2 regions of the Duganella sp. AC917 genome follow, and region 1 is predicted to be linked to the other one. Evidence: riboswitches for the same ligand, from Rfam matches in the RefSeq annotation. Region 1 holds a riboswitch; the other holds the start of a gene.
The links. A riboswitch is a leader RNA that binds a small molecule or an ion and turns the genes downstream of it on or off. The one in region 1 is predicted to bind cobalamin.

Region 1 (3,334 bases):
GGCACATCATAGGGATAGCCGAACACCGGCAGCACGTTGTAGCCGCTCGCTTCGAGACGGGCGACGATGGCCGCCAGCGGCAAAGTCTGCCCGGCCACCAGGCTGGCGCGGTAGAAAGGCACGGCGATCCACGGCGCGCCGGTCTTGTAGTTGGCATAGCCCTGTAAATAATGCTCGTAGCTGCTGTAGGTGCGGTTGGCCGCGACATCGTACAGACCGACGTCCGGCATCGCGTGCACCGGCGCCACCGTCATGGTCGCGCCGAAATGCTGGCGCAGGATGTAGCGCAGCAGGTTGCCCATGTTCTCGATGCCGCCCTCGCTGTGATACTGCTGGATGGTCTTATCGTCCTGCACACCCATTTCCCGAACGCTGTCGTCGATAGCGCCGCCGACGGCAAACACCGGATGGCGCGATTTTCTCAGCGCCTGCAATTCGTCCTTCAGGCCCGCCATCGCCAGGCGGCTCCTGGCATTGACGACCGCCACATCGGCGATGGCAAGCGCATCGCGGTCGGCCTGCGTCATGCCGCTGTTGGGGATGATGCGGATAACGACGTTGAGCGCCTTGAGCTCCGCCTGCAAACCGCGCACGGCCAGCACCGCCGGGCGCGACTCGACGTCGCCCAGCATCAGCGCCAAGGTGCGCGGCGCCTGCGCCGAATGCACGTAGCCGACGATGAAAAAGGATATCAACAGCAGCAATACGACTTCCAGGGTGCCAAAGCGCTTACTCCGGAACATAAACAACCTTCCCGTCCGGCAGTTGGTAGGCGGTGCCCAGGCGCTTGCCGGAGCCGGACAATGGCTTGTCGCTGACGCGGCTCACCGTAATCTCGGCGCCCTTCTTGGTCAGCACTTCAACCCGGCCGTCCGCGCTCTTCTTGGCGATGGTGACTTCCGAATTCGGGTCCAGCAGGTCCATCATGTTCCAGGCCGAGAACAGCGCCAGCATCATGGCGACGATGAAGACGATGCTAGCGTCGAACAGGTTGGCGACGCCGGCCAGCGGGTCCTCGGTGTGCTCGCCGATGCGGCTGTAGCGGTGGCGGTTCATAAAGCGCATTGCCATATCAAGCCTCCACGCGGGTAAGATGCGGCTTGTGCGCGTGCGTCGCCAGCAAGCTTTCGGCGGCGTAGGCGATGTCGGTCAGGTCGCTGCGCAGCCAGTGCTCACGCACCAGGCTCAGAAGATAGGCGCACACGCTGCACGCCAGGCCGACCACGGTGGCGGTGAAGGCGGTGGTCATCGATTCGGCCATCTTCGGTAGATTGCCCTGCGCCAGACCGGCCAGCGAGATCCCCATCGGGATCAAGGTGCCCATCAGGCCGAGCGCGGGGCCGACCCGCACCACGAAGCGCACGCCGTCCAAGCGGCGCACGCCGGCGGCGTCGGCGCGCTGCACGACGCGTTCGAGGCGCGCATCGAGTCCGGGCTCGCCTTCCTGCGCGGTCAGCGCGGCGGCCATGTCGTGACGGGCGGTGGCGACCAGCATGCGCACGCCGCGCCGGCGCTCTATCCATTCGGCGCCGAAGGTGCCGAAGCACACCAGCATGTACAACGTGAGCGCGGCGATCCCCAGCAGCACGGGCAGATACAGCACATTGGAAATGGAATACAGCAGCGTCTCGATCGAGCGGATGGCCGCGTCGGCAGGCAGGTTAGGCATTGAAATGATCCAGCGACAGAAGCAAGCCACTCACCTCCCCGTGAGCAGCTTGAAAGGAAGCGCCTGGGCGCTTCCACCTCTTTGGCCGGTATCCGGGCTCGCAAGCAAATCCACCTGACCTTCCCATGCAAAAGCACAGTGGCACAGCGAGGCGGATAGTCGTCGGCGACGACGCTTGTTTACCGTTGCGGGGGCAGCACATGTTGGCTGGCTGGGCCAGCGCCATGTTTCCCGTTTAACTGCGCATCCAGACGGACGCGCGAGCACCAAAACCCGGCGATTATACGTGGTTCCGCCGCCGCCGGGCAGATCGGCCGGCGACACAGGGCTTACTTCGGATCGGCGAGACTTTGAAGGATGGGGCAATCGGGCCTGTCGTTGCCTTTGCAGCACTGCGCCAGGGTTTGCAGCGTATCGCGCATTTCCGTCAGTTCGGCGATACGCTGGTTCAGCTCATCGACATGGCCAAGCGCGATCGTTTTGACATCGGCGCTGGCGCGCTGCTTGTTCTGCCACAGCGACAGCAGGTCGCGGATCTGGTCAAGCGAAAAGCCGAGCGTGCGTGCGCGCTTGACGAAGCGCAGCGCGTGCAGGTCGTTGTCGCTGTAGATGCGGTAGCCCGATTCGCTGCGCCGCCCCGGCGGAATCAGCGCGATGCTCTCGTAGTAGCGGATCATCTTGGCCGAGACGCCGGAGGCGCTGGCCGCTTGCCCGATATTCATGGCTTCCCTCCTGCACTAGGGGCCTGCGGCTTCCACCGGCGCAGCAGCAGCGCGTTGCTGATCACGCTGACGGAACTGAGCGCCATCGCCGCCCCCGCGACCATGGGGTTGAGCAGGCCAAAGGCGGCCAGCGGAATGCCAACCAGGTTATAGATAAATGCCCAAAACAGATTCTGGCGGATCTTGCTGTAGCTGCGACGCGAGATCGAGATGGCGGCGGCCACCAGCGCCGGGTCGCCGCGCATCAGCGTGACGCCGGCGGCGTGCATGGCGACGTCGGTGCCGCTGGACATGGCGATGCCGACATCGGCGGCGGCCAGCGCCGGCGCGTCGTTGATGCCGTCGCCGACCATCGCGATGCATTTGTCCGACTGCTTCATGGCGCCGATGGCGGCGGCTTTATCGGCCGGCAGCATGTTGGCGACCACCCTGCCGATGCCGAGCGCCGCGCCGACGTGAACGGCGCTGCCCTGATTGTCCCCGGTCAGCAGCACGGTCTCGATGTTCAACGCATGCAGCGCTTCGATGGCGGCACGGGCGTTTGATTTGACACGGTCGCCAAAGGCCAGCAAGCCAAGCAAGCGCGCAGGTTGCGTAGACTGCTCGGCAAGCCACGACACGGTCAGGCCTTGTTGTTCCAGTTCGGCGGCGCGCGCAGCGAGCGTGGTGAGCGCGACACCCTGCTCTTGCATCAAGCGCGTGCTGCCGAGGATCAGCCGCATGCCATCGACCATCGCGGCGACACCGCGTCCGGGCAAGGCCGTGATGTCGGCGCCGACCAGCGCGCCGGCCGATCCGTCCCCGGCGGCCTGCTGCACCGCGCGGGCCAGCGCATGCTCGCTGCCACGTTGTACGGCCGCCGCCAGTTGAAGCAGGCGCGCCTTGTCGACGGCCCCTGGCGCCGGCTCGCACGCTGTTAGCGACGGCTTGCCTTCCGTGAGCG
Region 2 (3,334 bases), 5.8 Mb from region 1:
ATCGTACTGCTTGTCGCCGATGTTGTTCCAGCGGACCAGCGCCGACCAGTCGCGCGAGAAGGCGTAGGTCGCGTACAGGTTCACCAGACCGTAGCCGCCCAGGCGATTGCTGTTGGCCGCGTCGTCATAACGGTTGCCCGACACTTCCAGCTCAACGCCGGCCTTCAGCGCGCCGATGCCATAGTCGGCGGTCACGTTGCCGTGCTTTTTGGAGCGGCGCTGCAGGCGCTTGCCCGTCGTCTCATCCTTCGGGTCCTGCAGATCGAGGTTGGCGGCGAGGTTGATGCCGGCCAGCTTGGTGGCGGCCGACAACGTGATCCCCTCCAGCGTCGCGCGATTGACGTTGTAAGCGCAGCCGCTTGGATAGCCGGCGCGGCCGAACGGGCATGGGTTGATGTTGACGAGCATGTCCGTCAGGCGGTTGCGATAGTAGCCGGCGCTCAGCGCGTTCACGCCGTCGTCGTAGCGCAGGCCCATTTCGGCGTTGCGGCCTTTCTCCGGTTTGTTGTTTGGATTGCCATACTCCGGGAAGTACAACTCGTTATAGGTCGGCGCGCGGAAGCTGGTGCCGTAGCTGGCGGTGGCGCGCAGCGCCTGCGTGATGTTGTAGCCGTAGCCGAGCGAGCCGGTATTCTGCGAGCCGTAGACCGTGTTGTCGCGGCGGACGCTCGCGCTCAGAAGATTGGCGCCGCGACGGGCGTTGTACGAGGCGGCGAACGAATTGGTATCGCGCTGGCGGTTCAGCACACCGTTGGAGCCATTGCTTTGTACCTTCTCTTCGCGGTGCTCGTACAGCAGTTGCAGCATATCGGCGCCGATCTGGACGTCGTTCTGCCACGTGATGAAGCTTTGCTTGGTCTTGATGCGCGCATAGCCGGCGGCGGTGGCATTGGTGTAGTTTTCGCCTTTGTCCTTGGTCTCCGAGTATTGCAGCAGGCTGTCCCAGACCGGCAGCAGTTGCGCCTTGGCGTAGACGCTGGCGGTGTCGATGACGTTCTTGCTGCGCACGTTGTAGGAGCCGGCACGCAGGGCGTCGTACTGCGAATCGAGTTTGCTATGCATGAACAGCGCGCCGGCCTCGTAGCCCTTGGCCAATTGCAGGCTGAATTGACCGGAGACGTTTTCCTTGTCGTAGCCGTCGTCGTCCGGGTTGTACGAGGTCAGGCCGGGGCGGGAAGTCGAAAAGCCGTCCGACTTTTCCTTGCCGGCGCTGACCGCATAGCCGAAGCTGTGTTCACCGCCGGTGGCGCCCGATACCGTCACGTCGGCTTCGCGCGTCTTGTCGCTGCCATAGCCGGCGAACGCCGTCACCGCCGGTGCGCCCTGGCCCTTTTTGGTGAAGATCTGGATCACGCCGCCGATGGCGTCGGCGCCATACAATGAGCTCAGCGAGCCATAGACGATTTCGATATGGTCGATCGCGGTCAGCGGGATGGCGCTCCAGTTGGCGGCGCCGGTGGTGGACGAGCCGATACGCACGCCGTCGACCAGCACAATGCTTTGATTGCTGTTGGCGCCACGGATGTAGACGTTCGACGAGCTGCCCGCGCCGCCGTTGCGCGTCACTTCGATGCCGCGCTGGCGCTTGAGCAGGTCGACCACGGAGCCGGCGCCGGCTTCGGCGATTTGTTCGGCCTTGATGGTCACGGTGTCGCTGATGATGTCGGCCAGCGGTTGCGGCGTGCGCGTGGCGGTCACCACGACGGTGTCGGCGGGCGCCTCGTCGGCGTAGGCGCCGGTGTACGTGAAGGCGGCGGCCATTGCCAATGCCAGCGAGGTCAGTGCCGCCGGGCGGGAGGTAGTAAAGGACATGATTTATTTTTCTGTTAGAAGCAACCGGCCTACTTCCCCGTGGGCCAGATTGAACGGAAGCGGAAAACCGAGAGCTGCGCGCGCACATCCCGTTCGCCCACTTCCACCTGCTTTGGCCGGTATCCGGGCTGGCAAGTTAGACCATCTCACCTTCCCATGCGGAGCACAGTGGTTGTCAGAGCTGGTTTGTCGCGCGTCGCGCGACACTTGCTTACCGTTGCGGGGGCAGCACACGTGGGCCGCAGGGCGGCTTCGTGTTTCCCGTTTAACTGCGCATCCGGACGGACGCGCGGGCACCAAAGCCGGTCATTATACGGGTTTGGTGGGAGACTTGATAACTAGTGAAAAATAAACCACTGAATTGCCCCTGGCTTTTTTGCTATCATTATCGCCACCTTGGCAGGTGGTTCACCTGCCGTTGCTGGAGTCTCCATGTTCGACCCTCGTCTTGCCCCGCCATCCGCGCCGGTGGTTTTGCGCCCCATGGTCAATCCGCGTCCGGTGGTGACCGTGGTGCCGCTTTTCGACGGCCACCAGTGCGTCATCGTCGATAACTTCATGACGGAACCGGAGACGATGGTGGAATACGCCGCGCTCCAGCGCAGTGAGTTCGTCGACTCTGCCGGTAATTACTATCCCGGACCGGAATTGACGTTGACCGGACGTTTCGTCGCCAGCGTGCAGGAGGCGTTTCTGCTGCATGCGCGCGCGCCGCTCAAGGCGCGCCGGGTGCTCGGCATCACCAGCCGCCTGTCGCTGGTGACGCGGCGTCCGGAGCAGCTGTTGCAGGGCCAGCGCATACCGCACCGCGACTCCTACAATCTGGACGACATGGAGGGTGTCGGAGCGATGGTGCTGTATCTGTTTAAAGACGAGCGGCTAGGCGGCACCAATTTTTTCAAACCCAAGGTTCCGCTACAGGAGATCGACGCAATGCTGCGCGAGTTGAAGCGCAAGGACATGGCGGGGGAGTCGCGGGTGCCGACCGCGCCGGCGACATTTGCGATTGCATCGGACGAGCATTTTGAGAAGGTGCTGACCGTTGCGCCCAAGTTCAACCGGGCGATCTTCTACAACGGAGAGTTGTTCCACTCGGGGCACATCACGGCGCCGGAGCTGATGGTCGACGATCCGACGGTCGGCAGATTAACGGTCAACGCGTTCTTCAAGCTGCGCATGGCCGCGACCTAGGATCAGCGTGGAACCGTAGGCGATATGGTGCGGCGTCCGGGCCGCCTGCAGGGCCATCTCGTGCTGCGCCAGGCCGGCGTCGCAGGCCGATAGCAGCCGCATGGCGCCCGCGTGGCAGATAACGATCGCCTCGCCGTCGGCGCCGAGCTGGCGCTGGAGGTCGGCGTGGAAGGCCGCGATCCGCGCCGCCATCCGCAATACGCTCTCGCCGCCGCCCGGTTGGTAGTTGACCAGATCGGCGGCCCAGGCGTCGACGTCGGCGCGCGGAATGTCATCCCAGCGGCGCATCTCCCAGCCGCCAAAGTGCATTTCCACCAGTCGGGCGTCGAAG

Region 2: another riboswitch for cobalamin. It lies ahead of ACZ0BA_RS26650 (TonB-dependent receptor domain-containing protein); the one in region 1 lies ahead of ACZ0BA_RS01170 (MotA/TolQ/ExbB proton channel family protein).

What each region holds. Positions count from the first base shown of each region.
Region 1 is NZ_OZ409848.1:265,657-268,990, reverse strand. Features, by position in the region: gene ACZ0BA_RS01180 (cobaltochelatase subunit CobN) at 1-743, opposite strand, end outside; gene ACZ0BA_RS01175 (DUF2149 domain-containing protein) at 730-1,071, opposite strand; gene ACZ0BA_RS01170 (MotA/TolQ/ExbB proton channel family protein) at 1,073-1,669, opposite strand; cobalamin riboswitch at 1,736-1,955, opposite strand; gene cueR (Cu(I)-responsive transcriptional regulator) at 1,999-2,391, opposite strand; gene ACZ0BA_RS01160 (heavy metal translocating P-type ATPase) at 2,388-3,334, opposite strand, start outside.
Region 2 is NZ_OZ409848.1:6,099,025-6,102,358, forward strand. Features, by position in the region: gene ACZ0BA_RS26650 (TonB-dependent receptor domain-containing protein) at 1-1,812, opposite strand, end outside; cobalamin riboswitch at 1,910-2,128, opposite strand; gene ACZ0BA_RS26655 (DUF6445 family protein) at 2,245-3,003, shown strand; gene ACZ0BA_RS26660 (histidine phosphatase family protein) at 2,959-3,334, opposite strand, start outside.